DNA from 3 places in the Acetobacterium wieringae genome. Region 2 is predicted to be linked to each of the others. Evidence: riboswitches for the same ligand, from Rfam matches in the RefSeq annotation. Region 2 holds a riboswitch; each other region holds the start of a gene.
The links. Region 2 has a riboswitch for cyclic di-GMP ahead of CHL1_RS10765 (nucleotide sugar dehydrogenase). Riboswitches for the same ligand answer to the same signal wherever they lie in the genome.

Region 1 (10,113 bases), 1.2 Mb from region 2:
AAGAATATCAAATACAAGCCCTGATGTCAACCTAAACTTTTGTTATTTAAACGAACTTCGTTTTCATTTCTTGAAATAAAACCTCAATGACAAAGAAAATATTGTTAACGTGGTTGATGATAATAATGAAACGATAACAAAAAAGAAAATTAAAAAAATTAAAAAAAGGTTCTCTTGCCCATTGGTTAATGTTAAAATTATGTTAAATTCAAAAAGGTGATATAACTCAGAGGAATATAGTTACCCTGGTTAATATTAAAAGATTGAGTTGCGATAGCTGGTCTTTCGTGATGTTTATTAATTTTGAAATAAATGTTACCTTAATCAATGATTATTTTGGAGGAAATAATGACGTTAGAAATGCTGATTGGCCTTTTCGGAGGTTTAGGGTTATTTGTTTTTGGGATGCACATGATGAGCGAAGGCTTAAAAACGGTGGCCGGAACAAAAATGAAAAAACTACTGGAAGTTTTGACCAATAATAAGGTCAAAGCGATACTGGTGGGAACCGTTGTCACAATGATTGTTCAGAGTTCCAGCACCACAACAGTGATGGTGGTTGGTTTTGTCAATGCTGCATTGATGACACTTACCCAGGCGGCTGGGGTTATTCTCGGTGCCAATATTGGAACAACAGTTACTGCTCAATTAATTGCTTTTAATGTGACGGAACTCGCACCCGTTTTTATCGGCTTTGGTGCCCTGATAACGCTGTTCAGTTCCCGCAAAAAAAATCGGGATTGGGGCAGTATCATGCTTGGTTTTGGGATCTTATTCTTTGGTATCGCTGCGATGTCAACGGCAATGGAGCCACTCCGGGAGAGTGAGGATTTCATTTATCTGTTGTCAACCTATGGAAAGAATCCACTACTGGGAGTTCTGATCGGAACCCTGATCACTGGTATCATACAAAGCAGTAGTGCCTCCATTGGTTTGCTCCAGGCACTGGCTTTGTCAGGGGTATTTGCCAGTATTGGCGGAACCGGTGCGATCCAAATCTGTATTCCCATTTTAATAGGTACCAATATTGGAACCTGTGTGACCGCTCTGATTTCCTGCATTGGTACCTCCACAGCTGCAAAAAAAGCGGCCTTTATCCACCTGTTTGTTAATGTATTTGGAGCTATCTGGGTGATGATCCTGTTGGTCGGAATGGACAGCATCATGGCGACTAATCCCATTTATGAATTCATTGTCGGTATTTCCGGCGTATTTATCAGTAGCAGTGGTGAGGTGGTTCCTAATGTGGCAAGACAAATTGCCATGGCGCATACCTTTTTTAATGTAGCCAACACCATTGTGTTATTTCCCCTGATTGGTTATTTTGTCACCTTTCTGGATCGGATCTATCCGGAGAAAGAAGAAGAAAAAGGATTGCAATTGGATGATCGATTGCTCAATAATCCTTCCGTTGCTTTAGGTCAGGTTGTCAAAGAAACAAATCGCCTGGCCGAAATGAGTTTTAAGAATTTTAAAATTGCCTGTGAATCCATCATGGATGGGAATGAAAAGCTGGTTGAAGAAATAATCAAGCGGGAAGAACGCATTGATGAATTTCAACAGGGCATCGTGGAATACTCGGTTAAGCTTTCAAACGAAAATATGTCAGAAGAAGAAAATGACCGCCTGGCCTTTGTCATGAAAGGGAGCCATGATCTGGAGCGAATTGGCGATCATGCCATGAATATCGGGGAGCTGGCTGAAATGCGGGCGACTAACAAAATCATCTTTAGTGATATTGCCAATCAGGAAGTGTTAAATTTAATCAGTTTGACTTCCAACACCCTCAGGGATATGGTAGAATTAATGGAAACAGAAGAGTCAAGCTTATGCTATAAAATTCTTGATGAAGAAGAAGAAATTGATGAAATGACAGAAAGCTTAAAGGATGACCACATCCGTCGCCTTAACGAGGGAATCTGCAATCCTTATGCCGGAGTCATTTTTCTGGATCTGTTGACCAATATTGAACGGGTTGGTGATCATGCCTCGAACATTGCCCAGGGTATTTTGGGCTTAAAACTGCATCAGGGGTTGATTGCCAAAGATGATTATGACAATGAAATGGAAGATAGTCAGCAATAAATACAACCAACCAGATAGGGTCGTAACATAGATAAATACAGCTAAATAGAGGTATTTACAAGAAATTTACCTTAAGAAAAGTAATATTTTCATTGACAATGAGAGGATTATATCGTAATATTATAACAACCTAATATTGGCATACTTATTGAAAAGTAAGGACGCAAAACTACAGGGTCTAAATACAATGGTACATGACAGCCAGTTGCAATTAAGATGGTTATAACCATAATGAGCAGCGGTATTGTCGCTGCTTTTTTTGTCAGAAATTAACCATAAAATGAGTTGCAGGGTTTTCCTTGACTGTTATATAATAATGGCCGGTTTGTTTTTCAGGAAAGATTCTTTTAGCGGGAATAATTGTTATTTAAAATAGGAGTTTTCTTAAGATCCAATTTAATTTGTGATTTAGATGTTTACTGCGGTTATTTTGGCTTATATAGTATACATATGATTATCACAGCCGTTTCGGCTGTTATAATAAACGAACAATTTGAATTGTTCGATCATGTTAGCGGTATGATTGTGTATCGGTAATAATCAAATTTACGAAGGGAGGTAGGCAATGAATTTAGAGTTTCAAGCGACAGGAAGGTCGACAATGGCAGGATTGAGAGGGATGAGTGGACAATCAGAAAATCCATCCACCAGTCAGACAAGCGGACATGAAAAAAGCGCCCAATTTAAGGATTTGCTGGATCAGTCAAAACAGACGATCAACCATGCGGATCATCATGCGGAGAAGGTTCGAAAGAATCAGCGGGAAGCCAAATCGATTGCGGAAAACAATCGACGGCAAAGCGATCAAACATTGGTAAAAGATGGTGAAGTCACGACTGTTGATGATCAAGTTGAAGAACCAAAGATTGCGGAGCAAAAAAGCGATGAAGAACGGGGAACAAGTTCTTTATCAACACTGGATTCAACACAGTTAATGGCTATCCAGAGTTTTCAGGGAGGTATCGAAACAGCGCTGACAAGGCTTAACCTGAAATTAGGTATTCAAGGAGTTGAAGAGCCGGAAGCTATGGGTGAACAGGGGCAAATGCTCACCGTGACAACGGAGAGTAGTCAGCCATTACTGTCACCTGCGTTAGAAGGTATGTTACCGTTTGAAGAAATCAGGGAAGAAGTCACACCGGTAGTGGTGCAAAACAGTGAACGTTTGAATGATGGAACGGTTTTCGAAATTAAAGGCGAACCGGAGTTGCAAAAAACCGTTGGGTCTGAGTTGGATTTAGTTGATGTTACAACCAATAGACGCAACCCGGATCAGGAATTGGTTAGCCAGTCAATCAAAGTCGATGGTTCTGATTTACAGACCGTTGATGAAAGCCAACAACTACAGGGTAATCAACCGTTGGAAAACAAATCTGAAATTGCGGTTGATGGAGCAAACAAACCTGTTTTAACGGAAGAATCTGAGGCCGATCAATTTAAAATCGATGTTCAAACCAACCAGATCAATCAAACAGAAAAACAGAGTTTGGGTGAAAATGGTGTTCAGGAAATTAATATGGCCGGGGTTAATTCAAACAAAAGCGCAGAAGTTCAAGTAACGACCAAAACAGAGGTCGCTCAGCAGGTTCAGCAGAAAATTCTTCAGAATTTCGAACCCAACAAGCCCATGGTATTTCAAATGACCCTGTCACCAGATAATTTAGGCGATATTGATGTCAAATTGAGTTACGATCAGGGAAAACTGATCATTGATATTATGGCTGTCAGCCAGGAAACCCAAAAACTGTTGGGAAAACAAATTAATCAATTGGTTAGAGGTTTGGCGCTTCAGAATGTTCAAGTGGAAACGGTGCACTTAAATACCCCGGTAGAACAAAGTGGCGATAGTCAGAACGCAGCATTTATGATGAACAATGGTTCTGATCCCAATCAAAATCAAAATCAGGCTCTGTTAAGAGAACGGTTTATTAAAAACAGCGGGGTATTAAACAGCATCACAACAAATGGTGATGAAGACGAACCGGTATTAATTCCCCAGAATCTCCAGAACTATACCAACCACCGTGTGAATTACTTGATTTAAGGAGGAAAATATAATGGCGATTGATAGTATTAATAATTATTTAAGTACTGCAGCAACGACATCAGCAACAACAGCTACTTCGACAAAGAAAACCGGCACATCGATGGATATGGATGATTTTCTCAAGTTGATGGTGGCCCAGTTGCAGAATCAGGATATGAATAATACCGCAGACACTTCGCAATATACAACCCAGATGGCCCAGTTTTCGATGGTGCAGGCCTTGACTGAACTGAATGAAATGACCAAGACAGTCTATTCCATGAGCTTGATTGGAAAAGAGATTACGCTGGCAGAAAACGCTTCAGATGGTTCGCTTCATGTTGTTGCCGGGACAGTAGAAGGTGTCAATTTATATAATGGTGACGCTCAGGTGATTGTGAATGGTGTGTCTTACCCGATGAGCAGTATTATGGAAGTGGCCCAGGCGAAATCAGAATAATTGACATTTAGTGTTTAAGAAGAGGTGATCCAATGGCGGACAGAATCAATGGAAATTTTTATCGGTTAAATGATGCCATCATTCGACAAACCGAAAAAATAACCAATCCCACAAATCAGGCCTCAAAAGTCACGAATCCGGAAAAAAGCGAAAATAGCTTTCGTGAGCTTCTCGATCAACAAATAAAAAACAGTGTCACATTTACCAAACACGCCAGTATCAGAAAAGAACAGCGTAATATTGAAGTGTCTGACAGTGATTTGGAAAAGTTGGGAGATGCCTGTGACAAAGCTCAGGAAAAAGGGATTGGCAATGCCTTAATTATGATGGATAATTCAGCATTTATCGTCAATGCGGCAGATAAACGAGTTATTACCGTAATGGACAAAAACGAAATGAAAAATAAACTATTCAATGATATTGATGGTGCCGTGTTTATATAGTTGGACCTCGATGAGGAGACTGGAAGCTTTGACCGACAGATAAGCTTCGAACGGCACAGAAAGGAATCAAAAATGATCAGATCTTTATACTCAGGAATTTCCGGGATGGCAGCCCACCAGACCAAATTAAATGTAATTGGTAACAATATTGCCAATGTTAATACTTACGGCTTTAAAGCCAGTCGAGTGGTCTTCAGTGATGTGCTTTATCAGAATTTATCAACCGCTACTGAGGCAACCAACACGACTGGCGGGACCAATGCCAGCCAGTTGGGTTATGGTGCCAAGGTTGCCAGCATTGATATGCTCAATACTATTTCCTCTGGAGCCAGCACCGGTCGAGCCCTGGATGTCTATATTGCCGGTGAAGGCTACCTGGTTGTACAACCGGAGGCCGGAGCAAACCGCTATACCCGGGTTGGTAATTTAAAATTTGATGCCTTGGGAAATCTAACCGATGGTGCTGGTAGCAAGGTTATGGGGATACCACTGGATGTGGATAACAATCCTGTTCTTGATGCCAATGGAACTTTGGCAATTGATGACCTTCAGGCAATTAACGTTCCACCAGCAGAACTGGCTAAATATACCGGTATCACCATTGGTAAATCGGGCGAGATTACCGGGATCAAAGCTGGGGATCCAGAATTTACGAAAGCGACAGGAAATACGTGGTTAAATGGAATGACGCTTCCGACGGACTCCAATTATACAGGTAATGTTCAACTGGCAGTTGGAGAGATGGTGAATATCGATGCTGCCAGTACTGAAATAGCAGCTCTTTCAATTGAGCCAACCGCAGATGTTGTTGGAACATTGACATTGACGAAAACTGGTAATGTGTACACACTGGATCCAGCAAACCTTACACTTAAAGACGAAACAACTCCAATAACAGGAGACTTGACAGGAACGTTATCTTCAAGTGGGATTTTAACGTTTGCAAATCTGCCTGGACTTAAAATTGATACAACAAAACTAGTATCGGCTGCTGCAGATTTAGAAAGCGGTGTGGATATTGGAACAATCGCTTTAGATGGTTTTACTTCAGTAGTAGCAACGGTTAAAAACCAGGGAGGTGTAACAGAATACCTAAGAACACCCCAAGGTACGGACATTGAATTTGATCCGACAACAGATAGCAGTGTCGTACTTACAAGTACAACGGGTGGCACAGTTACTTTAAATGTAGATCCAACAGCATTTGACACGATTGTCCAAAATTTGGATACAAATCCGATAGAAAATACGTTAGTCGGAAAAATCGAAGCCGGAAGTGATAAACCCGTAACCTTGGGCTACCTGGCACTTGGAAAATTCGCTAACAACGATGGTTTACTGCAAGATGGGAATGGCTACTTTATGGAATCCGCCAACTCTGGAACGCCGGTTGCGACCAAAGCTGGAACCAATGGCACCGGTGGCACCGAATCTGCCAACCTGGAAATGTCAAATGTTGACTTATCTCAGGAATTTACCGACATGATTGTTGCCCAACGTGGTTTTCAGGCAAATTCCCGGATTATCACTGTTTCGGATTCTATTCTGGAAGAATTGATTAACCTGAAACGATAGCAAATAATAATTAAGATGAGCTCACTCGAAGGAGAAAATCCTTCGGGTTGAGCTTTTTATCCTGGCCAGATACCAAAGGGGTGATCACCCCTTTGGTATCTGGCTGTTAATTAGTATAAAAGTTGAAAATTACTTCTGTTTAGGTTATACTATGAGAATAAAAAATTACATATTAAGGTGGAAATATGATAGAATTAACCAGATTGAATAAACAAAAAAATGAAAAATTTCTTCTCAATTGTGAAATCATAGAAATTATTGAAGAAAAACCAGATACCACCATTCGCTTGACGAATGGCAAACACTATGTGGTAAACGAAAGTTCTGCCCAGGTGCTATCAAAGATTATCGCATATAAACGTAACATTTTCAGCCGTTAACCACTAAATTCTGACAGGAAGTATAAATTTATGGAAATTTCAACAATCATTGCTTATGTCCTAGTCATCTTTACGATGTTTTTTGGGATGACATTCAGTTCCGCAAATGGTTTTAACATCGGGGCATTAATGAATTTCATTGATCCTCAAAGTATGTTTATTACCATCGGGGGAACATTTTTCGTGCTGATCGCCTCCTTTCCGATCAAATCGTTTAAACATATCCCCAAACATTTAAAGATGATATTTTTTAAAAGTAAACAAGACCCTCTGGAGTATGTGGATATTCTGACAGAACTTTCCAAAGAGGCGAGGCGTAAGGGATTGTTGGCTCTGGAAGCAAAGGCTGCCGATATTCAGGATGAGTTTCTAAAGGAAAGCGTTTTGCGAATTGTCGATGCCATTGAACCGGATAAATTGAGATCCTGGTTTGATCAGAAAATCGATTATATTTCGGAACGAAATGATCTCGAACGAAAAATATATGATATGGGCGCTGCGTTGGGACCAGCCTTCGGGATGATCGGAACCCTGATTGGTTTGGTAAACATGTTAAAAAACATGAGCTTTGAAGGTGGCGCCAGCACCCTGGGTGCCGATATGTCGGTCGCATTGATTACGACCTTTTATGGATCGGTACTGGCAAACTGTGTCTTTATGCCAGTTTCCAGTAAATTGGAAATTGCCCAGGAGCGGGATCTGCTAATAAAAGAACTGATTATCGAGGGGGTAGTTGCCATAAAAGAAGGCGAGAATCCCAAGTACATCCGAGATAAATTAATGAACTTTTTAACGGAAGATGAAATCAGAAAGGCAAATGGTGAATCTCCTTCAAAAGGTGGAAAATCCAAAGGTAAAAAAGGAAAAGCTGTTGAAAGTTAAAAATAGGGGTATAATATACTATGGGTAAGCGAAATAAAAACAAAAAAGGAATCAATAAAGATGCCTGGCTGAATACCTATGCAGACATGATCACCCTGATTTTAATCTTCTTTATCCTACTTTTTTCGATGTCAACGCTGGATGCAGCAAAGTATAAGCAACTGGTTGAGATATTTAATCCAGCAGCAGTATATGAAACGACCGGAACAGCGACCGAGTCAGACGGTTCAACATCGCCAAACGAGGATATATCGGTGGAAGAGATTGTTGATTTGGAAGATCTTTACCAATACCTGAGTCAGTATACCAAGGAAAATGGCTTGGATGAGGCAGTCAGTATTGAAAAATATGAAAAAGCGGTTTCGATCAAGTTTATGTCATCAATCTTTTTTGAACCCGACAGTTCCCGGATTAAACCCGGCGGACAACAGGTCTTATCAGACATTGGCCAGGCCTTTAAAGCTGTGGAGCCGACGATAAAATCAATCCGAATTGATGGACACACGGCCCAGGCTGATTCACCAGTTGATGATCGGGACTTATCCAGCAGCCGGGCCAATGAGGTGCTAAGATTCTTGCAGAATGGCTATATTACTGATCCGGCAAAATTATTGTCAGTGGGATTTGGCCAGTATCGGCCCATCGCACCCAATGATACTGAAGAAAACCGTGCCAAAAATCGCCGGGTTGAAATCATTATTTCCGAAACTGAAGATTTCTTCAGTGACATTGCGACAGGAACAGATACAGTTGCACAATAGAATTAGAGACAAACACTTAGGAGAAACGAAATGGCAGAAATTCTTTCGCAAAGTCAAATTGATAGCCTTTTAAGCAGCCTGATCAGTGGTAAAGATGAGCCGGAAGCGCCAAGTCCGGTGGCCGGTAAGAAGGTTAAAGATTACGATTTTAGAAGACCAAAGCTTTTTACCAGAGAGCAACTTAAGCATTTATTCAGTATTTATGAAAATTATGCCCGGCTGGTGTCTTCTCATATAACAGGAATTCTGCAGACATACAGTTTGGTAGAAATAATCGAGGTGGAAGAACAGCAGTACTACGAGTTTAATAATGCCCTCCCCGATTCGGTCTTAATGGGGCTGATTGATTTTGATATTAAAGACAGCGAAGATGAAGAAGATCTGGTCATCATGGATCTTTCCAAAGACGTTGGTTTTTGCAGTTTTGACCGGTTATTGGGCGGTTCAGGCAAGCCCCTCAAGGAAGATCGGGAGTTTACTGAAATTGAAATTGGGGTTATGGAGTATTTTTTCAGAGGAATGATCAACCTGATGAAAAACGTCTGGTTTGATTATCTGGAAATCTCTCCCCGGTTAATGAAAATTGAAACCAATTCCCGAATTCTTCAGGGGATTGGGGCCGATGAAAATGTCGTCATTATTGTTATGAGTATTAAAGTAAATGAAACCCAGGGAAAGATTAACATCTGTATTCCGGCGACAACCCTGGATATGCTCTTTAAAAAGAAAATGTCTCAAACCAAGAAGAATATCAAAAGAGGCGATCAACAGGCAGAGGAAAAGAGACGCTTAAATATTATCAATGAAATCAGAAAGACGGAGTTGGAAATAAAAGGTGTCCTAGGTGATACGGAGGTACTCTCCCAGGATATTTATGAGCTGGAAGTTGGGGATATCATCAAGCTGAATAAACCGGCAAATTCGATGGTTGATATTGTTGTCAACGATGAAGTCTGGTTTAGGGGAGAAATGGGTGATTACAAGAAGAAAAGAGCGATTCAGATAAAAGAGCTTAACGAGAGGGGAAGTGAACTATTCATATGACAGAAGCAGTAGAAAATCCAGATAAGCTATCCGGAATGGAAGTTGATGTTATCGGCGAGGTTATGAACATCAGTATGGGCACAGCCGCCACCGCAATGTCAACCATTTTAAATACCAAGGTTAATATTACGACGCCAAGAATTGAAACAATCGGAGTCGAAGAGTTTGAGTTCGCTTACCTTGAACCAGTAATCGGGGTTTTGATTAACTATGTTGAGGGAATCGAAGGGGCTAATGTCCTGTTGTTACAAGAGTCGGACATGAAAAAAATCTTGTCACAGTTGTTTGATATGGACACCAGTGATGATATTGAGTTTGATGAAATCAGCAAAAGTGCCATTGGTGAAATCATGAACCAGATGATGGGAGCGGCAGCAGGCGCATTAGCTTCATTTCTGGGAAAAGTCGTCAATATTTCACCGCCAACCCTACTGGATACTACCAGTAAAGCCAGTAT
Region 2 (11,601 bases):
GGTAAAAACTGAATTGTTTAAAAGCAATTCGTTCTACGGAATATAGAGAGGAGACCATAATGAAAAAGAACATTCAAGTAGCCGAAAAAAGCAAAATATGGTTTGCCGTCTCGTTGATTTTAATTGCTATCAGTGTTGGTTCGTTGTTTATCAATGGACTCAATTTTGGTATTGACTTTATTGGTGGAACCATTGTTACCATTGAGTTAAACACACCTTTTGAAACCAGTGATGCCAAAGCGTTGATTGAAGAGTATGATTCCAGTGCTGATGTGACCTATGCCGGGGAAGCGAAGACGCAGGTGATTATTTCTACCAAAAAAGACTTATCCACTGAGGAACGACAGACGCTATTTTCAAAATTTCAGGAAAAATATAATTTAGAAGATACGGATTTGTTGTCGATTGACACGGTCAGTCCCTCAATTGGTGCAGAAATGGCTAACAGTGCCATGATTGCGGCAGTTGTCGCAGTATTACTGATGTTGGTGTACATTACATTCCGCTTTGAGTTTATGTTTGGCTTAGCCGCAGTCATCGCCTTAGTGCACGATCTGATCATTGTTTTAGGGGTCTATTCGATCTTCCAGATTCAAGTGAATTCACCACTGATTGCGGCAATGCTGACGATATTGGGATATTCCATCAATGATACCATCGTTGTTTTTGACCGCATTCGTGAAAATCGTCCTAAATTTGGGAAATACGATTATGCCAATTTAGTCGATGCCAGTGTCACCCAAACCTTGCGACGCAGTATCAATACTTCTTTTACCACCTTGTTGGCAATCGGAGCTTTATACGCCTTTGGGGTGCCAGCAGTTCAGGATTTTGCTCTGCCGTTAATGGTTGGGATTGTCAGTGGAACCTATTCATCTATCTTTATCGCCAGTGCCCTCTGGTGCAAAATTAAAGAATTTCAGGCCAGTAAAAGTGCGGCGGTTAAAAGTTAACAACGAACATATGAAATAAAACAAATAACAAAGCGTTTAGCGTCAAGGAGGTAGCTCCCTGACGCTTTCGTTTTAGGTGTCTGATCTTTAGTACGGACTACAGTAAATCATACAATTCAATCTTGAGGTGAATATGTCAGTAAAAACACAATGGATACAAAGAAAAAGTAAGCACAGTCATTTAAGTGTGTCCGAAAATGAAAGTTTGATAAATCAAATGATAAAGGATTTCAAATTAACAAAACGCACAGCTGAAATACTGATTAGTCGGGGGATGACATCAATTGAGGAAACCCGGCGTTATCTTAATCCTTCGCTGGCTGATCTTCATGATCCGTTTCTGTTTAACGCGATGGAGAAAGTAGTAAATCGAATTGCAAAAGCAAAAGCGGCAAACGAAAAAGTATGTTTGTATGGCGATTATGATGCAGATGGCACGATTGGAGTATCGATCCTTTACAGTTTTTTAAAAAGTCATAAATTCAATGTTTCCTACTTTATTCCCAATCGACTGATCACCGGTTATGGACTTCATATTGATCCGCTGCAAAACTTAATTGATGAAGCGGTGGGGCTTCTGATTACTGTCGATAATGGGATTTCCGCCAATGACCAGATTGATTTTTGTAATCAGTACAATCTGGATGTAATTATAACCGATCACCATGAATGTCAAGGAACGCTTCCGGCAGCATTTGGAATTATCAACCCTAAGGTGCCAGGAGAAAATTATCCATTTAAGGAACTATGTGGTGCTGGGGTGGCTTTTAAACTTGTTCAGGCGATCAGTACGAGGCTCGGATTAGATTTCGATTTGCAGAATGCGATTGAATGCGTTGCATTAGCCACAGTAGCAGACCTGGTTCCACTTCAGAATGAGAATCGAATTCTGGTTGCCATGGGACTACATTACCTTAATTCGAATCACAAAAATCCTGGAATTCGGGCATTGATTGAAGTAAGTGAGTTGGCCCAGGTGAAAGCCTGGCATTTTGGTTTTGTGCTGGGTCCCAAGATTAATGCAGCAGGGCGATTAGGAGAGGCACATCACATTGTTGACTTACTCACTGGACATGATCCAGCTAGATTGATGGAATTGGCTAAATTTTTAAGTGATGAAAACCGGAAACGCCAGAATCTTGAATCAACCATTCTGGATGCAGCACTTGCTCAGGTTGAATCCCAGGAGCTATATAAAAATGATATTATAATCGTCATTGGAGAAAACTGGCACTCGGGTGTTATTGGGATTGTTGCCAGTCGGATTCAGGAAAAGTATTATAATCCTGTGATTGTCGTTAGTATCGCTGATAGAAAGGGGAAAGCTTCCTGTCGCAGTGTGGAAGGATTTAATATTTTCGAAGCCTTACACTCTTGCAGTGAGTTATTTACCAGTTATGGTGGCCACGATCAAGCAGCCGGTTTTAGTATCGATGCTGAGAATCTCGCCCAGATGACCAAGAAAATTATTGAATACGGACACCTTACAGAAATAAAAAAACATCTGATCAAAAAAATTCCCTACGATGCGATTATTGATGAGACGGAAATCACCTGGAATCTTTTTAATGACTGCTCACATTTTGAACCGTGTGGTCTGGGAAATCCCGGCGTGCAATTTGTCCTCAACCGTCCAGATATTATTTCGATGAGAACCATGGGAAAAGAAAATAATCATTTGCGGCTGAGTTTGAGTAATGATGTTAGCGGAGTCGGTTTTGGGTTTGGCGAGTTTTTGACCAATCGCCCCGAATTAAGCGCAAATGGTTTCCGGGGAGTGGAGTTTATTTGTCGCCTGGATGTCAACGAGTATCGAGGGAATAAAACTTTGCAATTGGTATTAAAAGACATCCGCCAAAATCCCATCTGGGATTTTGACATGGCGATGTTTTTGGTGAAGTTCATCGTTCAATCGGTGAATCCCAAAATAGAAATTAAGTTGCAGTCTTATGGAATTGATCCGTATGAAATGCGAATGCAGCGGGAGACCGTAAAATGCGTTTATCTGGTCCTGAAAAAATCGGGAGAAGTTGGGGTATCTGTACAAAACCCAAATAGCACAAAATTGTCGCCATTTCATTTTTTAATGGCATGCGAAATACTTCGAGAAGCAGGATTAATTGTATACCGATTAAAAAACGGGCTGGTTTTTTCGAAAATTATAGAAACACAGGAAAAAAAGGATATTCAAAACACGCAACTAATGATAAAATTAGAAAAAATGATTTGTGATTGAAAAGGGAGATTAAGATGGATTTAAAAGAAAACATTGGTATTTACGAAGATTTTCCCAAGGAAGGGATTAGTTTTAAAGATATAAACAGTCTGATTTTAAACCCAAAGGCTTTTGCACATGTCATTGACGAAATGACGAAGGTGGCAAAAGCCCTTGATGCAAATATAATTGTAATTCCTGAAGCTAGAGGTTATATTTTTGGTACACCATTGGCATACTTGATTGGTGCTGGTCTGGTGCCCGTTCGAAAGCCCGGAAAATTACCTGGTGAGGTTTCATCTGAAGCTTATGATCTTGAATATGGATCAAATATTGTCGAAATCCAAAAAAACGCCATCAAGCCGGGAGATCGGGTTATTATTGTGGATGATTTACTGGCAACCGGGGGAACGATGATGGCAGCTACTAAATTGATCGAAAATCTTGGTGGGGAAATTTCGGGCATTATCACCTTGATTGAACTGACTGAATTGGGGGGGCGTGAGCTTCTTAAGAATTATTTTGTACACTCGATTGTGACCTACCCCTACTAAAGACTACTCATTAATAAAGGCAGAAACGATATGGATAATGATGCAATAAGAGGAAAAATTGACAATGTAATAAATCTGGTTAAAGCAAACAATCCAGATGCTCAAACGGATATGATCGTTAAAGCCTATGATCTGGCCCGGGAAGCACATAAAGATCAGAAACGTCTTTCTGGAGAAGACTATGTAATTCATCCGGTTTCTGTTGCTTATATTTTGGCTGAAATGCAAATGGATACGGAAACAATTGTGGCCGCTATTTTGCACGATGTTATTGAAGACACAATCTATTCATATGATTATATTAAAGAAGAATTCAATCAAAATATTGCGGATCTGGTGGAGGGGGTTACAAAAATTGGGCGGATTGGTTTCCAGTCTAAAGAAGAAAGCCAGGCGGAAAACCTCCGTAAAATGATTTTGGCTATGTCCAAAGATATTCGGGTCATTTTGATCAAGCTGGTTGACCGGCTTCACAACATGCGAACTTTGGAATACATGCGGGAAGCTAAACAGATTGAGAAAGCCAAAGAAACGTTGGATATCTATGCACCTTTGGCAAATCGACTGGGAATTTCTACCATCAAGTGGGAACTGGAGGATTTGGCACTAAAATATCTGGATCCGGAAGGATACTACGATTTAGTTCAAAAAATCAAAATTAAGAAAAGCGCCCGGGAAGCCTATATTGCTGATGTAATTGAAGTGTTATCCAAAGAAATCGAAAAGGTTGGTACCCATGCTGAGATTTATGGGCGGTCTAAACATTTTTACAGTATCTACCGAAAAATGAAAAGCCAAAACCGCAGCTTCGATGAAATCTACGATTTGATTGCCGTTCGGGTTATTGTTGATTCGTTAAAAGACTGTTATGGGGTGCTGGGCGTGGTTCATTCACAATGGACGCCCATCCCAGGACGTTTTAAAGACTATATTGCCATGCCTAAACCAAATCTCTATCAGTCCATTCATACAACGGTAATGGGACCCAAAGGAGAACCCTTCGAAATTCAAATTCGTACCAGAGAAATGCACGAAACTGCAGAATATGGAATCGCTGCCCACTGGAAATATAAAGAAGGACGAATGGATGCCAAGGACAATAAGTATGAGGTTCAAATGTCCTGGCTTCGGCAAATGCTTGAACTCCAGCGGGATTCTGAAGACGCCGGAGAATTGGTGGAAACCATTAAGGTTGATCTTCTCAATGAAGAGGTCTATGTTTTTTCGCCAAAAGGCGCAGTGGTTCCGTTGCCGGCAGGATCATGTCCCCTGGATTTTGCCTACCGAATTCACAGTGATATCGGAAACAGCTGTGTCGGGGCTCGGGTCAATAATAAAATTGTTCCACTGAATAGTCCCTTGAAGAGCGGAGACATCGTGGAAGTCATGACTTCCAAGAATTCAAATGGTCCCAGTAGAGATTGGCTGACCTTTGTTAAAAGTCCTCATGCCCGGAATAAAATCAAGCAATATTTCAAAAAAGAGGAAAAAGACGAGAACATCCAAAAGGGCCGAAGTATTTTGGAGCGTGAAATCAAACGAGAGGGCTTGCAACACTCGAATTTGTTAAATTTAAATAATCTAGAGGTTCTGGCTGAAAAGTGCAGTTATAAGAGCCTCAACGATTTTTATGCTGCTATTGGCTATAATGGGATAAAAATTGGAACTGTTTTTCAAAAGATGAAACTGCTGTTTCCTAAGGAATTTCCTGAAGAAGTTGAAGAGATCGTCTTAAAAAAACCGACCAAAGATCCAAAGAAATCCAGTAGTACAGTGATTGTTGCGGGACATAACGAAATTGATGTCCACTTTGCCAAATGTTGTAATCCGGTGCCTGGCGATAAAATTGTAGGATATATCACAAAAGGCCGGGGGATCTCAGTTCATCGGGCGGATTGTTCCAATGTTCTTAATCTCACGGATCCCAACCGGATTGTCGAAGTAGAGTGGAATAAATACGGTACCGGATCATTTACAGCAGAAATACACATAAAAGCCAAAGAATCACCGGGTACGATTATTCAAATTTCGAAAACATTTCTGGATATGGGCATTCCGGTGACAGCTCTGAATGCGAAAAATGAGAAAAATGAATATGACTTTTTTTCGGCCACGCTCGAGGTAAAAAGCCGTCGGGAATTAAATTTGCTGATTAAGAATTTGAACAAGATAAAAGAAATTACACAGATTTACCGAGTATAAGGAGTAGTTATGCGGGCAGTAATACAGCGGGTGACCGCATCAGAAGTACGGATCAACAATGAAACAGTGGGAAAAATTGGCCATGGACTCAATGTACTTCTGGGCATTAAAGATGATGATGCCGAGGCAGATATGGACTATATCATAAATAAGTTGGTTAACCTGAGAATATTTGAAGATGAAGATGGCAAAATGAATCGCTCCATTCTCGATGAAGAAGGTGAATTGTTAGTAGTCTCACAGTTTACTCTCTACGGTGATTGTCGTAAGGGCAGACGGCCAGGCTTTACCCGAAGTGGGCCAGTAGATGTTGCAGAAAAAAAATATGCCATTTTTGTTGATAAATTAAAACTTCAACCAATTAAAAAAATTGAGACGGGTGTTTTTCAGGCTGAAATGGAAGTATTGATTGTCAACGATGGCCCGGTTACCCTGTTATTAGATAGTGAAAAAGTTTTTTAAATTGATTAAATAGATAAGGAAAGCAATATGGAAGTAATCAAAAAATCTCTGGGACAAATGGGCACAAATTGTTACGTGGTTTGGGATGAGAACACACTGGAAGCGGCGGTGGTTGATCCCGGATTTGAGGATCAACAAATTGGTGACATCATTAATGACAATAAACTCAAAGTAAAATACATTCTGCTGACACATGGTCATTTCGATCATCTTGGTGGCGTTAATCAGATTAAGCAATTAACTGGAGCTAAGGTTCTGATTCACGAAAATGATGCGGATTGTCTTGTGGATCCGAAACGAAACCTCTCAGCATTGGCTGGAATCGACATGGTACTGGCGCCAGCTGATGGATATTTAAACGAAAATGAAACAATCACAATAGGAGAGATTGTTATCCGCACAATACATACACCTGGTCACTCAAAGGGAGGGGTCTGTTTCTTGGCAGACGGTCAGCTCATAGCTGGAGATACTCTTTTTAACACTTCAATCGGCCGAACGGACTTTGCAGACGGCGACTTAAGTGAGTTACTCAATGCGATTGAGATGAAACTGTTTATCCTTGATGATGCAACCATTGTACTACCGGGACATGGTGGGAATACGACCATTGGGTACGAAAAAATGCACAATCCTTTTTTAAAGGGGCGTTTCTAGGAGGGGCCAATGAGAGTGCTTCGCTTTGATCTGGAACGGCCAGAATTAGAATATTATTTTCATGAATTATATCAGGCCTTCGATCCGGGTGTAAAAAATGTCTTGACAGGAAAAGCAGATGGTGTATTAGTTGAGAAAACCGAAGGAACACAAGTTGTGCTAACTTTGACATGGGAAGGTGGTAAAGCACTAACTCGAACCTATCAATTCAATAACAGCGTCGAACCCCTTGAAAATAGCCTTTATAAGGGGTTTCTTTATGATTTTCTATCTGAGTACTTTGAAAAAAGGCTGCAATGGGGAACATTAACCGGTATTAAACCAGTAAAAATGGTACAGAAATATTACAAACAGGGTAGGACGACAACCCAAATAAGAAATAGATTCAGGGATTATTATCGTGTCAGCAATGACCGCACCGATCTTTTGCTTCAGATTTCAAAAACACAAGCCAGCCTCATTCCCAGTGAACAGGTTAGTGAGGCGAATCGCCTTATTAGTATATACGTAGGAATTCCTCTCTGTCCCTCTAAATGTGACTATTGCTCCTTTGTGTCCACGATTGTCGATAAAAAGGGTGAAAATTTGCAGCGATATCTGGATCATTTACTTATTGAAATTAAAAAAACAGGGGAAGTTCTAAAGGCTTCCAATTTGCAAATTGACACCTTGTATATCGGTGGCGGCACACCAACCGTGTTAAGTGCCGATCAATTGGAACAGCTGATGTCAGTACTTGAGGGTAGCTTTAATTTATCGCAGTTGAGGGAATATACTCTGGAAGCAGGGCGAGCCGAAACGATTAATCAGGAAAAGCTGGAAGTAGCAAAAAATTATAAGGTAGATCGCATTTGTCTGAATCCGCAGTCTATGAATCCGCAAACGTTACTCAGTGTTGGACGGCCATGGGAAGCGGGACTTCTCGAACAACAGGTGGCATTAATTAAGTCAATCGGGTTTAAAACCTTGAACATGGATCTAATTGCCGGACTGGGAAATGAAACACCAGCAGATTTTTTACGATCCCTGGAAGCCGTTCTTGCCCTGGATCCTCAAAACATCACAATCCATAATTTGTCGATTAAAAAAGGCTCTCGATTAAAAGATCAAAACGGGATTGTTGTTAACGAGGGCTATGGTGAAGATTTTTATCAATCGGTAAAAAAACGCTTGGCTGCAGAAGGTTTCGATCCCTATTATCTGTATCGACTAAAATATACTCGGGGCAACAGTGAAAATGTCGGGTATGCCAAGCGGGGGCATGAAGGAATTTATAACATTTTAATGATGGCTGAGTGCCAGTCAACTCTAGGTATTGGGGCTGGAGCAACGGGAAACCTCTATGATCCAGTGACCGATAATATCTCCAAGGTTTTTACGGTAAAAGATGTGAAAACTTATAATGAACGGTTTGAGGAGATTGTGGAGAAGAAACTCTCAGGATACAAAAATTATATGTGTCTATTTTACTAGATTGAAATCTTCCGATGATTATGACTTTAGAAAGATAAAATTCAACGTAAAATGCAACAATAATGTTGACAAAACCGATACAACTGTGTTAAAGTTTGAATGTATTTGAGACATCTAAATATAGACACTAAAGGCAAATTTGACGAAAGTTAGAGACGCAAAGCACAGAGTCTAAGGTAAGCATATTTTTGTGTATACTATGATCGTCTAGCTACCAGAGTTTTGGTAGCTTTTTTTTGTACCATTTATTATTCCAAAAATGTTCTAATTTCAAAGTGAGGTTTAAAATGAGCTTATATGAAGATCTGTGTAGTAAAAAAGAAAAAGTGCTTGTTATCGGACTTGGTTATGTTGGAATACCACTAGCAATCGAATTCGCACAAAAGACAGCGACAATCGGTTTTGACATTGATAAGAATAAAATTGAATTATACAAACGGGGGATTGATTCAACAGATGAAGTTGGTAATGAAGCGATAAGTAAAACAAGCCTCATATTTACCGATGATGAAAAATCCATTGAAGAGGCAAGTTTTATCATAATTACCGTCCCTACGCCCATCTATCTTGACAAAAGACCAGATTTGAATCCCGTCATTGAAGCAAGTAAAATGGTAGGCAGACACATTAAAAAGGGATCTATAGTTGTATACGAATCAACGGTTTATCCAGGCGTGACTGAAGATATTTGCATTCCGATTTTATGCCAGGAATCGGGACTGACAATTGGAAAGGATTTTTTTGTTGGCTATTCGCCAGAACGGATTAATCCTGGAGATAAAGCCCACCGCGTCAAAAATATTCCTAAAATTGTTTCTGGAATCGATGCGTATACGTGTCAAGAAATAGCGAAAGTATACAAGTTGGTCATTGAAGCAGATATTTTTGAGGCAGATTCGATTAAGGTTGCAGAAGCAGCGAAGATAGCAGAAAATGCGCAAAGAGACATTAACATCGCTTTTATGAACGAGTTGGCAATGATATTTGATCATATGAACATTAATACAAAGGAAGTCATAAATGCAATGAATACAAAGTGGAATGCATTGAATTTTCACCCAGGCCTCGTTGGCGGTCATTGCATCGGAGTAGATCCGTACTATTTTATATATGAAGCTGAGAAATTGGGATATAGCTCGCAAATTATATCTGCAGGTCGTAAGATAAATGATGATATGAGTAAATTTCTGGTCGATACAATTATTAAACAATTAATCAGGGCGGATATAAACATCAAGACAGCAAATGTTTATATTATGGGGATTACTTTTAAAGAAAATTGTAAAGATTTAAGAAATTCAAAAGTAATGGACATCGTCAATCAATTAAACGATTATAACATTAAACCACAAATCTGTGATCCGGTTGCAGATGCGGCAGAAGTGTACAAAACTTTCAATCAGCAAATGGTTGAAATTGAAAAAGTTCACGAAGCTGATTGTATTATTTTTGCAGTCGCCCATGATCAGTTTAAAAAGCTCTCGTTAGTTGATGTCGGGAAAATGTATCAACATGTTAAAATGAAGCCGAAAGTAATTATTGATATAAAAAGTTTGTTTAATAAAAATGAGGCTGAATACCTTGGTTTTCAGTACTGGAATCTCTAAAATAGGAGTATCGGGTTTGAAAAAATTAAGAATTGCGGGTAATGGCATCAAAATTGTAGGATTAGCGCTTTTATTGATTATTTTGTTTACAACGATTTTTTATTTACTGTTTAGAAACTCAAATAATTTGATTGAAGAAATGATTGTTAACAAAATTCAGTATAATGCTTCGAAAGAAATTGATGAAGCATTGATCAAATTGAATACTGAAAAGAAGAAAGCCACCATTATTTCGGGGGTAGAAACAAATGAAAATATCATCGCATTGACATTTGACGGACTCACTGATCGCGAGACAATGAAAGAGATTTTCAAATTAATGAATGACAGTAGTTCAAAGGCAACTTTCTTTGTACCAGGTATTGAAGCGGCAGAAGACAGTGACACTGTAAAATTGATTACTGAAAATCATCAAAAATTTGGCAACTATACTTTATCTGCTTCTAAAGAAATTCTTAACGATAGTCAGGAAGAGCAAATTAAAGATTTGTGCAGGACAAATGTTATTTTAAAAACCATTTTGGGAATACAACCGACGCTACTAAAATGTAATACAATTAACTATAATGATGCTATTTTAGAGTCCGCATATGCCAGTAATCTTAATCAGGTGGTAGCTGCAAATGAATATCTTAATTATCAGAGTTTTACGTCATATGAAATGACAAATAATTATATAAAGAACCTTAAAAAAGGTAGCATCGTGACCATAAAATTGGACGGTGTATTGGATGAAAATGAATACTCCGAAGCAAGTCAACCGCAACCTCCAGCTATCGATAAAGCGCCAACCGATACTGGTATTCAATCTGAATCATTAACTGAAGAACAAAAATTGCTTCAGGTCATCGGGTGGGTTTTAAAAGCTTTAAACGAGAATAAGGTAAAAACAATCTACGTTGAAGAACTCGGATTGGTTTCGACGGCTACTGGACAACCCCAGAATCAATTTGCGACGACTCAGGCATCAGCTTTTATCGGAACAGCAATTGTAAAAAGTTCGAGCACCCTCATTTCGGACAATGGCAGTAAAATAAAAACAGATCCCATTGATTATCCTGATTTTCAAACAATGATTAAAGCAAATGATGGTAAAAAGGCCGACGTGGTCGATCACTTGTATACTTCAGAAAGAGGGGTTGTTTTTACTTTTAGAGGATTGAGTAATGATCTGGTGCTAGAAAAAGTGCTGGATCAGTTAGATATGATAGGCGATGTTAAAGCAACCTTCTTCGTTACTGCTGATGAAATTGAGAAATATCCGGAACGAGTCAGAAAAATAATTGAAAGAGGGCACGATGTCGGTAATGGCGGAGTTACTCAGGATTCACGTTTACAGAGTCTGACGACGGAAGAAATATGTAAAGAAATTTATAAATGTGACGTACTATTAAAGAAAATAGGTATCGAGACGAATAACTATATGCCGGGCTATGGCTACTCTGAAGGTAATATCAGAGAAGCTGTTTCCGCGATCA
Region 3 (11,601 bases), 1.1 Mb from region 2:
TGCTTTTGGAAGCCCTGTAACCGTAGACCGATCAAAAATTACCGATAACAACGGCACCCAAATCAGATTGTCTGACTTGCTGGGTCTCACCCTTGGTGCAAATCAATTGGCGGCTAATCAAACCGGCGGATTTGAAATTAGCGTAACCAACAATAGCCTGAAATCGAATTTAACGATTACCGCTGAGGCTATTCTTACAAAGAATGATGACCTTCATTATATGAAAAAATATGCCACCCTTGAACTTCAATCTGAGATTTTTGAAACCGCCGTTGCTGCTTATAGCAAGTCATTGTCGGTAACCACTGTGGACAATCAATTTAAAGTTACTTATGAGGGAAATCTAAGCGAAGTTGATAAGGCTGGTCTCAATGGTTTTTATGCGAATGCCTTTATTTATCTGAACCGTTCATTGGTTGCCGGGGAAGAGGTCACTGTTAACGCTTTTGGTCAAAACTTGACCGTCAACAGCAGCATGATCAAAGAATCCGAAGGTAATCGAATCAGACTGTCTCAACTGCTGGGCCTAACTCTCGGTGAGGATCAGTTAGCAGCTAATCAAAAAGGAGGATTTGACATCACGGTTACCGACAAAAGCCTGAAATCAGAACTTATCGTAACCGCAGAAAGCATCCTGGTGAAAGGCGATGAGATTCGGGGTCTCCAGGAAAAAATGGTTTCAATGCTTATCAACTCACAGGCTTTTGAAAATGCTGTTGCCTCATATACGGAATCCATCAAAGTGGAGGCCGCCGATACCACTTTCAAAGTCTCTTATGCCGGAAATTTAAGTGAAGCCGACAAAAACGGCTTGAACGGTTATTACGCCAACGCCTGGATTTGTTTATCACGACCTTTACAAACGGGTGAAGAAATCCTTGTACATGCCTTTGATCGAGACATTCCGGTAAACTGCAGCACCTTTATCGATGAAACCGGGCAATACATTAATTTGTCGAACCTGCTTGGCATCAATCTGGATGACGCCCAATTGGCGGCAAATCAGCAAGGAACCTTTGAAATCAAAGTGACTGATCAAAGCCTGAAATCGGAGGTATCGATTAGCGCTTTTGCCTGCCTGACAAAAGGTGATGCCCGGCGCATGCTTGCCGGCTCACAAACTGCGGCAGCCATCACTTTAGGTGCCAGCCAATCACCTGCAATTATTGAACCATAACTAAGCAACCTATAATAACAGCAAAAGAGTCGGTTATTCTAACAGAATCTCGACTCTTTTTTTTATAGGCATTCTCTCCGTTGGCAGAGTTGATCATAAACCGTCTTCCCCTGCTAATGCTTCATCTAACACAAACCGTTTCGATCGCAAATTTCTTTTTGCATCTTTTACGCTTTTTTGTCCGCCATCCCGAACAAATTCGCGCCTTTACTATTTTAGCCGTTTTGATATTTTTTGCCACTACTTTTTGTCGCCACTGCAAAAAAACCTTGGTATAACACTTTTTGATCCACAAACCCAGCGAATCGGCCGATTTTAATTGCTCTGACTAACTGGTTGTATTATACTAATCTTATAATCGTTTTAGTCAGTCTTTTTGCCACATCAAAGCACTTCATATAGAAAACAGTTGTTTTTTTAGCGATTGAAAGGATGAACCGATGACAAACTTCAGAAAAATTTTTAAGTTTATTTTAAAGGGACTTTATTTTGCTCAGCTGCTTATTTTTTTTGCTGCTGTTGTACTGGGTATTTACCTTTTTGTCGACACTGACCATGTTGTTGAAGCGTTTGCCAAATATCTGGTGGTTGAAAAAAACATTCAGCCCGCCGATGTGATCATCGTCACCAGCGGTGAAGAAGATACCCTGCGAATCGCCGAGGGTATCCGGCTTTTTCAAGAAGGCTATAGCAACTTTATCATCTTTTCCGGATATTCTAAAGATAACCCGATGATTCAAAAGGCCATGACTGCCGCTGGCCTCCCTGATACGTGCTACACCATTGATGATAAAGCAACATCAACCATCGAAAACGCCACCTGCCAGCAGGCCTATGTTAACGAACACCAGGTTCAGTCAATGCTGGTTGTTTTTTCGCCACCCCAATCAAGAAGAGGGCTGTTGGCCTTTCGCCACACCTTTAACGATCTACCCGTCTATGTCAGCTACTCCGACCGCTCCAGCTACCAACCGGATGCGCTTTTTAGCAGTAAGGAAACCCGGGAAATGTTCACTGCACAGGCACCCAAGTTTGTGTATTATTTCTTCCGATACGTGTAAAGTTCTTATCTCAGATAAAAAAATAAAAAATCACTTGACAAATCGAGGTTGATGCATTAATATTACTTTAATAGAATATTTTTGGCAAACTTATCGAAAGATAGGGACGCAAAGCTTTAGGGGCCTAACCGTATGGAAAGCCAGCCAGTTGCAAAATGCATTTAAAAGATGATCTTATAGCAACGTGCCTGTGCGTTGCTTTTTTTATTCTGAATTATTCTTTTCTAAGATTTAATATTTGGCAAACTTGTCGAAAGATAAGGACGCAAAGCTTTAGGGGCCTAACCGTATGGAAAGCCAGCCAGTTGCGATCAATCATAAGATGATCTTATAAGCAACGTGTCTGCGCGTTGCTTTTTTTATTTCAAACTGTTCTTTCTTAAGATTCAATATTGGGCAAACTCATCGAAAGATGAGGACGCAAAGCTTTAGGGGCCTAACCGTATGGAAAGCCAGCCAGCTGCATTAAGACCGTACAAAAAATGTGCGACGTGCTGATGCGTTGCACATTTTTTTATTGAAACTAAAAATTTAATATTTGGCAAACTCACCGAAAAGTGAGGACGCAAAACTTTAGGGCCTAAGTAGTTTTATATGGCAGCCAGTTGCAAACCAGTCTTTATTTTGAGGACATTCTGAGCAACGTGGCAAACGTTGCTTTTTTTTATTTAAAGCAAACGGTTAAAAAAGACAAAATGAATGTGACTGCTTTTCGTGATTTAGTCACCAAACATACGTGATTTGGTTACAGATAATTAGAACGATTCTAAATAAAATAGTATCAAGAAACGTTGATCTATTGATCTGAAAGGGGAAAATAAAATGAAAGCAATTAAGAAATTAACAAGTATACTAATTAGCGCCACATTTATTCTGAGCAATCTTTCAACCGGTTTAGTTTATGCCGCAAATAACGATAAATATCCGAACGACCCTTACCTGGGTACTTCCTGGCAGTATGCTAAGGCCGGAATTGATAAAACCTGGAACGCCGTTGATACCGAGAACGAAATTGTCGTAGCTGTTCTGGACACCGGATTGGATGTCAATCTGGCTGATTTAGAAGGTCGGATCACAAACGGCTATGATTTTATAAACGACACTTCCAATATGACTGATACCCAAGGACATGGCACGATGGTGAGCAGCACCATCGCCGCAGTGGCTGATAACGGAATCGGAATTGCCGGAGCAGCCGGACTGGCCAATGTCAAAATTGCCCCTTATCGTATTGGTGATAAAAGCCTTAATAACAATGCAATCACAGCAGCCATTATGGATGCTGCAAACCGGGAAGACATTCGCATTATCAATTTAAGCGTTGGTTCCTACGAATATAACCAGAGTCATGCCGATGCAATTGCCTACGCCATCAGCAAGGGCAAGATCATCATTGCCGCAGCCGGAAATCATGGTGCCGAACAGGAAGGCGACGATCCTTACTATTATCCAGCATCTTATCCCGGGGTTATCTCAGTCGGTTCGATTGGTTTAAACGGAAAAGTTGCCTCTTTTTCGCAGTATAATGACGAGGTCGATTTATATGCACCCGGCGAAAGCCTGGTTGTGCTGCAACCTAACAACAGCTCCGGCTGGCAGGATGGAACATCTTTTTCAGCAGGGATTGTATCCGGTATTAGTGCCACTTTACTGGCTCAGGATCCTTCCTTGACACCAGCTGAAGTTGAAGCTCTCCTACGAGATACCGCACAAAGTTTAAGTGAAACCGACCAAGTATACGGTTCTGGTTTGGTACAGGGAGATAAAGCACTGGAAGCATTGAAGAGTCAAACCCCTTCGGAACAGGCTCAAGAACCGACTAATCTAGCAATGAGCCTAGGAAGTTTTTTAACAATGAGTTTTAGATAGAGCTATCATTCTTTGAAAAATTGGTTTGTGTAGATTATTAGGGAGCGTTTCAAGTTTTGTGTATTTGCGAAAAACTGATGCATCATAGAAAATTTATTTAAGAGACAATGGCTTTGAAACACTCCCCTACCTTTTTATCAAAGCATCGCAACGACCATCACCAAGACCACTCCGAACATTGGCAAAAAGTATTGGTGTACTTCCCCAAAATGCTTACCTTTGAGAAAGAGATAAATCCCATATCCTAGAAGCATTCCGATCATATTGTGAAAAATATCATCCCACTCTAGCAATCCTGTTTTAGTAAAAAACTGGAGAAATTCGACGGTTAGTGATACAATTAAACCAAATTGAAGCACCGTATTTCTTTTTTTCGTCTCATCCTCGTGCAAAATGTTTTCATACGCCCAAGGCACGAGTATTCCAACAGGTATGAACATCAGACAATTCAACAGCACTTCAAAAACGATTCTCAATTCATGAGTCAATACGATATGTTGATATGACCAAAATGGCATCACGTTAATGTCATAGCCATTTTTTCCGGTTCTCCCCAAAAACGCGTATACAAAAATCAGATACAAATAGAACCAAAAAGCTGTCCTAGACCACTTTTCCCGGGTTGTCCACTTTTCTCTATTGATGATTAGCAAAGAAATTAGGATCAGCATCACCAGAAATGTGATCACAAACGTCTTCCGGTTGGATAATTGGTCCTATGTCAAGATTTAGTACAAATTAAAATGAGAATTTGACACCCACATTTTAACCTGCTATTTGTAAATTTTCATTTTGTGTTTTAGTAAAAAGTTTTTCAAAATTATTCGGCGACATATAATTACAATGACTGTGGATTCGAGTTGTATTATAAAAGGTTTCCAGATACTCAAAGATCAGCCGGTAAGCATGGTTATAATCAAGGATTTTAAAGCGATTGAGCCATTCACGTTTAATAATGGCATGAAAGGATTCAATGCAGGCATTATCCCAGGGATATGCCTTTTTAGAATAACTTCGCTGCATTTTTGCCGTTGCCTTCTGGTATTCTTTTGAAACGAACTGACTGCCGCGGTCACTGTGAATGATCAATGGCGCATCGAGATTTCGACGGCTTTTAGCTTTATTAACAGTGTCGATTACACAGGAAACTTCCATTGTTTTTGACAGCGTCCAGGCAATGATTTTTCGAGAATACAAATCCATGATACTGGTTAGATAAAAAAATCCGTCCATTGTCCAAATATAGGTAATATCGCTGCACCAGACAGCATTGGGGCGTTCGGGATTAAATTGTTCGTCAAGAATATTTCTGAGTTTTTTACTGAAGTCAGAATCTTTAGTCGTGATCGTATAAGGTTTGATCCATTGAGCTTTGATACCCATTTGTTTCATGTATTTGCCGACAGTCCGCTCAGCAATTATTTCACCGCTCTGTTTCAATTTTTCGGTGATTTTCGGAGCTCCATAATTTTGCTTTGAGTCGTTATAAATGGTCTCAATTTTGGTTTTAAGAACTTCCTGTCGTTTTTGGGTATTCGATGGTTTTCTGTTAATCCATGATCGATACCCGGTTCGTGATACACCCAGTTTTTGCAGCATTCCGGAGACGGAAACCCGGCGCTTCTCGTGATGAGCAGCTTCCGCCTTTTTAGCAATCTCAACATAAATCGCTTCGGTTATTTTCCCAGAATGCCGATGGCCTTTTTTAGGACATCCAATGCATCTTGGGTATCACGCAACTCGCGTTTTAAACGCGCGATTTCTTTACTTTCATCCGATGCATAATTACCTGAACCACGACATTCAATACTGCCGCTGTCCTGAAGTTCCTTGCTCCATTTTCCCAGCGTGCTGTAACCAACGCCGAGATTTTCAGCGCATCCACGCAGACCGAGTTCCTTGTGTTCTTCATAGTACCGGACTGCATCCAGTTTGAATTGTTTATCATGTTGTTTTGCCATAATGAGATCCTCCTTCAGTACGATTCTTTTATCGTACCATGTTTTTATTAATTTTGGATTTTCTCATTTCGATTTGTACTATTTTTATTCTAGCACCAAATGGCCCATTATTCATAAAGAAACTAACATAAATCCATAACTCATTCATCTGATTGTTTCCATCGAAATTTACCTACCATTCGTCCTTCCCCGCTTTAGAAAAATAAACGCATCCAAAGTCGCCTTTTAATCCAAAGAGACACCATGAATCCTAACACTTTATTAAAGCCAACCTATTTAAAGACGAACCACTCGAATCTATTTTTTTCTCCACACCATCTTATTCACAACTTCAGTATAACTTTGAATAATCTTTACGACCTTAGAAGAAACATTTTCTTCGAGATAATCTGGCACCGGTACTCCATAGTCTTTGTTTTGATTCATCTGTACAGCAGTATCCACCGCTTGTAGCAATGATTCCTCATCAATTCCTGCTAACACAAAACAAGCCTTCTCCAAAGCTTCTGGTCGTTCTGTTGATGTCCGAATACAGATCGCAGGGAAAGGATACCCCTGCGATGTAAAAAAACTACTTTCCTCCGGCAATGTACCAGAATCAGATACAACGGCAAACGCATTCATTTGCAAACAATTATAATCATGAAAACCAAGAGGTTCATGCTGAATTATGCGCTTATCAAGTTTGAAATTTGATAATTTCAAACGAATTCTGCTGCGCGGATGACAAGAATAAAGAATTGGCATATCGTACTTTTCTGCCATCTTATTAATTGCAGTAAAAAGTGAGATAAAATTTTGCTCAGTATCAATATTCTCTTCTCGATGCGCTGAAAGCAAAATATATTTTCCTTTTTCAAGACCCAACTTTTTATGTATATCACACTTCTCAATTTTCACCAAATTATTATGCAAGACTTCTGCCATAGGGCTGCCGATAACAAATGTACGCTCTTTTGGTAATCCACAATCTGCAAGATATCGCCGTGCATGCTCTGTATAAGCCATATTGACATCACTGATTATATCAACAATACGACGATTCGTCTCTTCTGGGAGACACTCATCTTTACATCTATTTCCAGCTTCCATATGAAAAATTGGAATATGAAGCCTCTTTGCACCGATGACAGAAAGACAGCTATTGGTATCGCCCAATACAAGTACTGCATCTGGTTTTATCTCCGCCATAAGCTGATATGATAAAGCAATAATATTACCCATTGTCTCTCCGAGATCATTTCCTACTGTATTTAAATATACATCTGGATCTTCCAGTTCCAAGTCGTGAAAAAAGACTCCATTTAAATTATAATCATAGTTTTGCCCGGTGTGTGCAAGTATTGTATCAAAATATATTCTGCATTTTTTTATCACTGCTGCCAATCGAATAATCTCTGGTCGTGTACCAACAATGATTAACAATTTTAACTTTCCATTATTTTTAAACATAAATTCTTTTTTTTTCATATGTCTTCCTCATATTAATTCATTTTTATATGGCATAAGTACGTAAGGCAACAACCTCACCTGCCTCAACCTTTTTACAGCTTAGTATTCTGTTTTCACCCTTAACAATCGCTCCCAAACAAATGTGAACTCCGTCTTCTATTATGCAATCATGATCTATAATAGCACCACAATTAATAATACACCCTTGACCTATATAACAATTTGTGTTTACAATAGCACCCGGAAGGACAATCGTTCCGTTCCCAATGGTTGCTGTTACACTTACATATGCTCTTTTATGTATTAGAGTCGGAACTGCAATACCTTCACTGAATAACTTTTCAACCCAAATTAAGCGACTTGTGTTATTTCCAAATGCTGGATATATCTCTGTGTTTGCATCTTTGAACTTAATATAATCAGAACACTTTCCACTTGTATATGATAGATTCTCATCATCATCTAAAAATAATATAGACTCATATTTTTCACTTTGTTTTGCAATATCTGCAATTGTCTGACCATATCCACCTGCACCAATAATTATCAAACGCATCATTATTTCACAACCTTTTCAAAATAGGTATCCGGATTACCCTTATCAAACTCTTCATTTGCCCACATTACGGTCACTAAATTTTCAGTTTCTGAAAGATTAATGATATTATGTGTATAACCTGGAAGCATATGAATCGCTTCAATTCTATCTCCAGTAACTTCAAATTCAATAATCTCATCGGAATCAATTTTACGTTCTCTAATCAGACCATGACCAGCAACCACTATAAAAAATTCCCACTTACTATGGTGCCAATGCTCACCTTTAGTGATTCCTGGTTTTGAAATATTCACCGAAAATTGACCGCAGTTCTGGGTTTTCAATAATTCAGTAAAACTTCCTCTGTCATCACTGTTCGTCTTCAATGCAAACTTTATCTTATTCTCCGGTAAATACGACAGATATGTAGAATATAATTTCTTTACAAATGAATTGTTGGGGATTTCCGGCATGAGCAGTGATTTTGGCTGATTATTAAATGAATTCAACAATGTTACAATCTCACCTAGTGTTACACAGTGTGTCGCAGGCACATAACAATACCGTCCATCGACACGATCAACCGCAACCGTTTCTTCGAATTCACAGTGATGTTCTTTCCCTTCCAGGGCATCAATCAACTCTGTTACAAGATCATCAATATATAAAAGTTCTAATTCAACTGCCGGATCGTTGACTTGAATCGGAAGACCATTTGCTATATTATTGCAGAATGTTGCAACTGCAGAATTATAATTTGGACGACACCATTTTCCAAACAAATTTGGAAAACGATAGATCAAAACCTTTGCACCCGTTTCTTTGTTGTAATTTAAGAATAATTCTTCCCCTGCCAACTTCGACTGTCCGTAAATAGAACCGGCATAACGCCCAAACAACGTTGCCTGTACTGAAGAAGATAACATAACCGTTGCCTTATTATTATATTTTTTTAATGTATCCAACAAAGTAGATGCAAACCCAAAATTTCCTTTCATGAATTCATCATCATCTTTCGGACGATTGACTCCTGCTAAATTAAACACAAAATCTGCCTTTTCACAATAATAATCTAATAGTGTTGGCTCCGTATCAACATCAAACTCGTATATTTCCCCCACTTGAAGTTTTGTCCTTGTGTTGTCTTTTTTTTCTAGTAAATTTTTTAAAGAAGCAACAAGGTTTTTGCCAACAAAACCTGCCGAACCAGTTACTAGTATTTTCATGGGTAACTTCCTCCATCAAAAATTCAGAATTTTTTTTCCCACTCCTTTAATGCTTCTCTCACATAATCTGTAGTCATAAGCTTCTCAACAGTGCCTTCAACGTTCAGTCTGTGTGTATTATGACTGGTGTATGCCTCATTTGCCATCGTTTGTACTTGACCTTCTACAAAGAATTTATCATAATTTAAATCGCGTCCATCCGGAAGTACTCTGTAGTAATTTCCCATATCAATACTTCTTGTACACTCTTCATTCGTCATTAATGTCTCATACAATTTCTCACCGTGTCTTGTCCCAATTATTTTTGTACCGGTATCCCCAAATAGTTTTTGTGCTGCTTTCGCTAAATCTCCAATTGTGCTTGCATCTGACTTCTGTATAAATAAATCTCCAGGCTCACCATGTTCAAAAGCAAACATTACCAAAGCAACTGCTTCGTCTAAATTCATTAAGAATCTTGTCATTTCTGGATCAGTAATTGTAATTTCTTTACCCGCCTTAATTTGATCTATAAATAGCGGAATAACAGAACCACGGCTGCACATGACATTGCCATATCTGGTACAGCAAATAGTTGTTTTACCTGCCGCCACACGCGCATTTGCACCAATTACTTTTTCCATCATTGCTTTTGAAATTCCCATAGCATTAATTGGATAAGCTGCTTTATCGGTTGACAGGCATACAATACGCTCTACGCCTGCTGCCACTGCCGCATGCAACACATTATCGGTTCCCTCAACATTTGTACGAACTGCTTCCATTGGGAAGAATTCACAAGAAGGAACCTGTTTTAGTGCTGCTGCATTGAAAATGTAATCAACTCCTTGAACTGCGTCTTCTACAGATCTCATATTTCTGACATCGCCGATATAAAATTTGACTTTTCCTGCTAAATCGGGATATTTTACCTGTAACTTGTGTCTCATATCATCCTGCTTCTTCTCATCTCGAGAAAAGATACGGATTTCTCTTAAATCTGAATCAAGAAAATGCTTTAATACTGTAGTCCCGAATGAGCCTGTTCCACCAGTAATCATCAATGTTTTGTTGTTAAAAAATTTTGTCGTATTCACTTCATATTCTCCTTGTTTAGTTTTCAACTATGGACCTTTGTCGAGAGCTTGAATAAATTAAAATGAGAGACTTAACAACCATATTTAAACCTACAATTGGCAACTTTAAACGTGTTAACCATCATTATTTTTTCAATACCGAAATCGAATATGTCACTTCTCCCCCCCGTATCAGTTTCATTGTTATGAGCATTCGTTTAATTATATGCTTCCAATACTCTTTGGGGTAAGTGTTTAAAAAGGCTTTTTTGAAATTTTTATTATCACACACATACTCAATAAATTTTTTTCTCTGCTCAGGCATCTGCGAAGGATGCTGTAGTTGCTGATTAGCAGCTATCGATTGTTCAATATCCACATCTTCTAATTTCAGACCACTTTTTTTTACAAGTTCAAGCCCCTTATCAGATTGACACATCACCAAAGAGATCCCTTTTTTCTTTTCCTCATCGGTAAGTCTAGACCCCCACGAATCGCCTAATGTAACATCGGATACACGATCTGTTTTTGCATATTTACAACTATAACAGTTTTCGGTATAACAAACTTCGTTTAAAAACGTAAAGGAATATAGATCCTGCATTCCTTCTGGTACAATACTTATATGATTATTAAATCCATATCCACTCCTATGTAGCTGAAAGTTTGCTTTTTTTCTGAATCGAATGTCTTGTAACTGAGTCAAAGAACAACCTTCGCTTTTAAGATATAACTCCAAAATTTTAGGGGATGGGCTCCCATGACAAATCAGATCTACGAGATATAATGTATCTTCATATTTTTCACCAACATAGTTTTTCATGGCTGCCACTTGGCATGGTAGACCAATGAACAACACTTTTTTTCCGGTTTGTAGAAAACAAAGTACTTTCTTATAAGCTCCAACCGGATTGCTTTTTACATATTTAGACCCCGATAATCTTGGCAAATCATCTATTGTATTGACCATTTCAAATCCGAAAATCCCATCACTAAATACACACCCACAAACACACCCATGATTTTCAATAATGTATCTTGAAAGTTCAGTTGCTGCTCCTCCTGAAGAAGTTATCTCTCTTATTTCTTTAGAGCTGGACCACCCTTGAAACCATCTCTGCGTTTTAATAAATTCTGGTGTATTATTGTGCTGACACACCTTATTACACAAATTGCAATTTATGCATTTTTCTTCGTCTATGATTGCATTATACGCTACGCAAGCATCTTCGATGATTATCGCAGCTTTCGGGCACTTATCA

Region 1: linked by a shared signal. The riboswitch ahead of CHL1_RS05065 (flagellar hook-length control protein FliK) and the one ahead of CHL1_RS10765 (nucleotide sugar dehydrogenase) in region 2 are both predicted to bind cyclic di-GMP.
Region 3: linked by a shared signal. The riboswitch ahead of CHL1_RS16395 (S8 family peptidase) and the one ahead of CHL1_RS10765 (nucleotide sugar dehydrogenase) in region 2 are both predicted to bind cyclic di-GMP.

Annotation. Positions count from the first base shown of each region.
Region 1 is NZ_CP097897.1:1,031,647-1,041,759, forward strand. Features, by position in the region: gene CHL1_RS05060 (Na/Pi cotransporter family protein) at 349-2,085, shown strand; cyclic di-GMP riboswitch class I at 2,214-2,298, shown strand; gene CHL1_RS05065 (flagellar hook-length control protein FliK) at 2,687-4,129, shown strand; gene CHL1_RS05070 (flagellar hook assembly protein FlgD) at 4,143-4,571, shown strand; gene CHL1_RS05075 (TIGR02530 family flagellar biosynthesis protein) at 4,604-5,014, shown strand; gene CHL1_RS05080 (flagellar hook-basal body complex protein) at 5,087-6,589, shown strand; gene CHL1_RS05085 (flagellar FlbD family protein) at 6,775-6,969, shown strand; gene CHL1_RS05090 (motility protein A) at 7,000-7,851, shown strand; gene CHL1_RS05095 (OmpA/MotB family protein) at 7,872-8,612, shown strand; gene CHL1_RS05100 (flagellar motor switch protein FliM) at 8,643-9,656, shown strand; gene CHL1_RS05105 (chemotaxis protein CheC) at 9,653-10,113, shown strand, end outside.
Region 2 is NZ_CP097897.1:2,210,381-2,221,981, reverse strand. Features, by position in the region: gene secD (protein translocase subunit SecD) at 1-46, shown strand, start outside; gene secF (protein translocase subunit SecF) at 60-953, shown strand; gene recJ (single-stranded-DNA-specific exonuclease RecJ) at 1,087-3,189, shown strand; gene CHL1_RS10790 (adenine phosphoribosyltransferase) at 3,204-3,722, shown strand; gene CHL1_RS10785 (RelA/SpoT family protein) at 3,753-5,924, shown strand; gene dtd (D-aminoacyl-tRNA deacylase) at 5,934-6,386, shown strand; gene CHL1_RS10775 (MBL fold metallo-hydrolase) at 6,414-7,043, shown strand; gene hemZ (coproporphyrinogen dehydrogenase HemZ) at 7,053-8,516, shown strand; cyclic di-GMP riboswitch class I at 8,639-8,735, shown strand; gene CHL1_RS10765 (nucleotide sugar dehydrogenase) at 8,804-10,123, shown strand; gene CHL1_RS10760 (polysaccharide deacetylase family protein) at 10,140-11,601, shown strand, end outside.
Region 3 is NZ_CP097897.1:3,332,041-3,343,641, forward strand. Features, by position in the region: gene CHL1_RS16385 (hypothetical protein) at 1-1,177, shown strand, start outside; gene CHL1_RS16390 (YdcF family protein) at 1,618-2,238, shown strand; cyclic di-GMP riboswitch class I at 2,312-2,394, shown strand; cyclic di-GMP riboswitch class I at 2,469-2,551, shown strand; cyclic di-GMP riboswitch class I at 2,624-2,706, shown strand; cyclic di-GMP riboswitch class I at 2,769-2,851, shown strand; gene CHL1_RS16395 (S8 family peptidase) at 3,061-4,107, shown strand; gene CHL1_RS16400 (VanZ family protein) at 4,245-4,796, opposite strand; gene CHL1_RS16405 (IS3 family transposase) at 4,873-5,826, opposite strand; gene CHL1_RS16410 (transposase) at 5,784-6,068, opposite strand; gene wecB (non-hydrolyzing UDP-N-acetylglucosamine 2-epimerase) at 6,366-7,538, opposite strand; gene CHL1_RS16420 (PglD-related sugar-binding protein) at 7,564-8,079, opposite strand; gene CHL1_RS16425 (polysaccharide biosynthesis C-terminal domain-containing protein) at 8,079-9,284, opposite strand; gene CHL1_RS16430 (polysaccharide biosynthesis protein) at 9,308-10,324, opposite strand; gene CHL1_RS16435 (Coenzyme F420 hydrogenase/dehydrogenase, beta subunit C-terminal domain) at 10,485-11,601, opposite strand, start outside.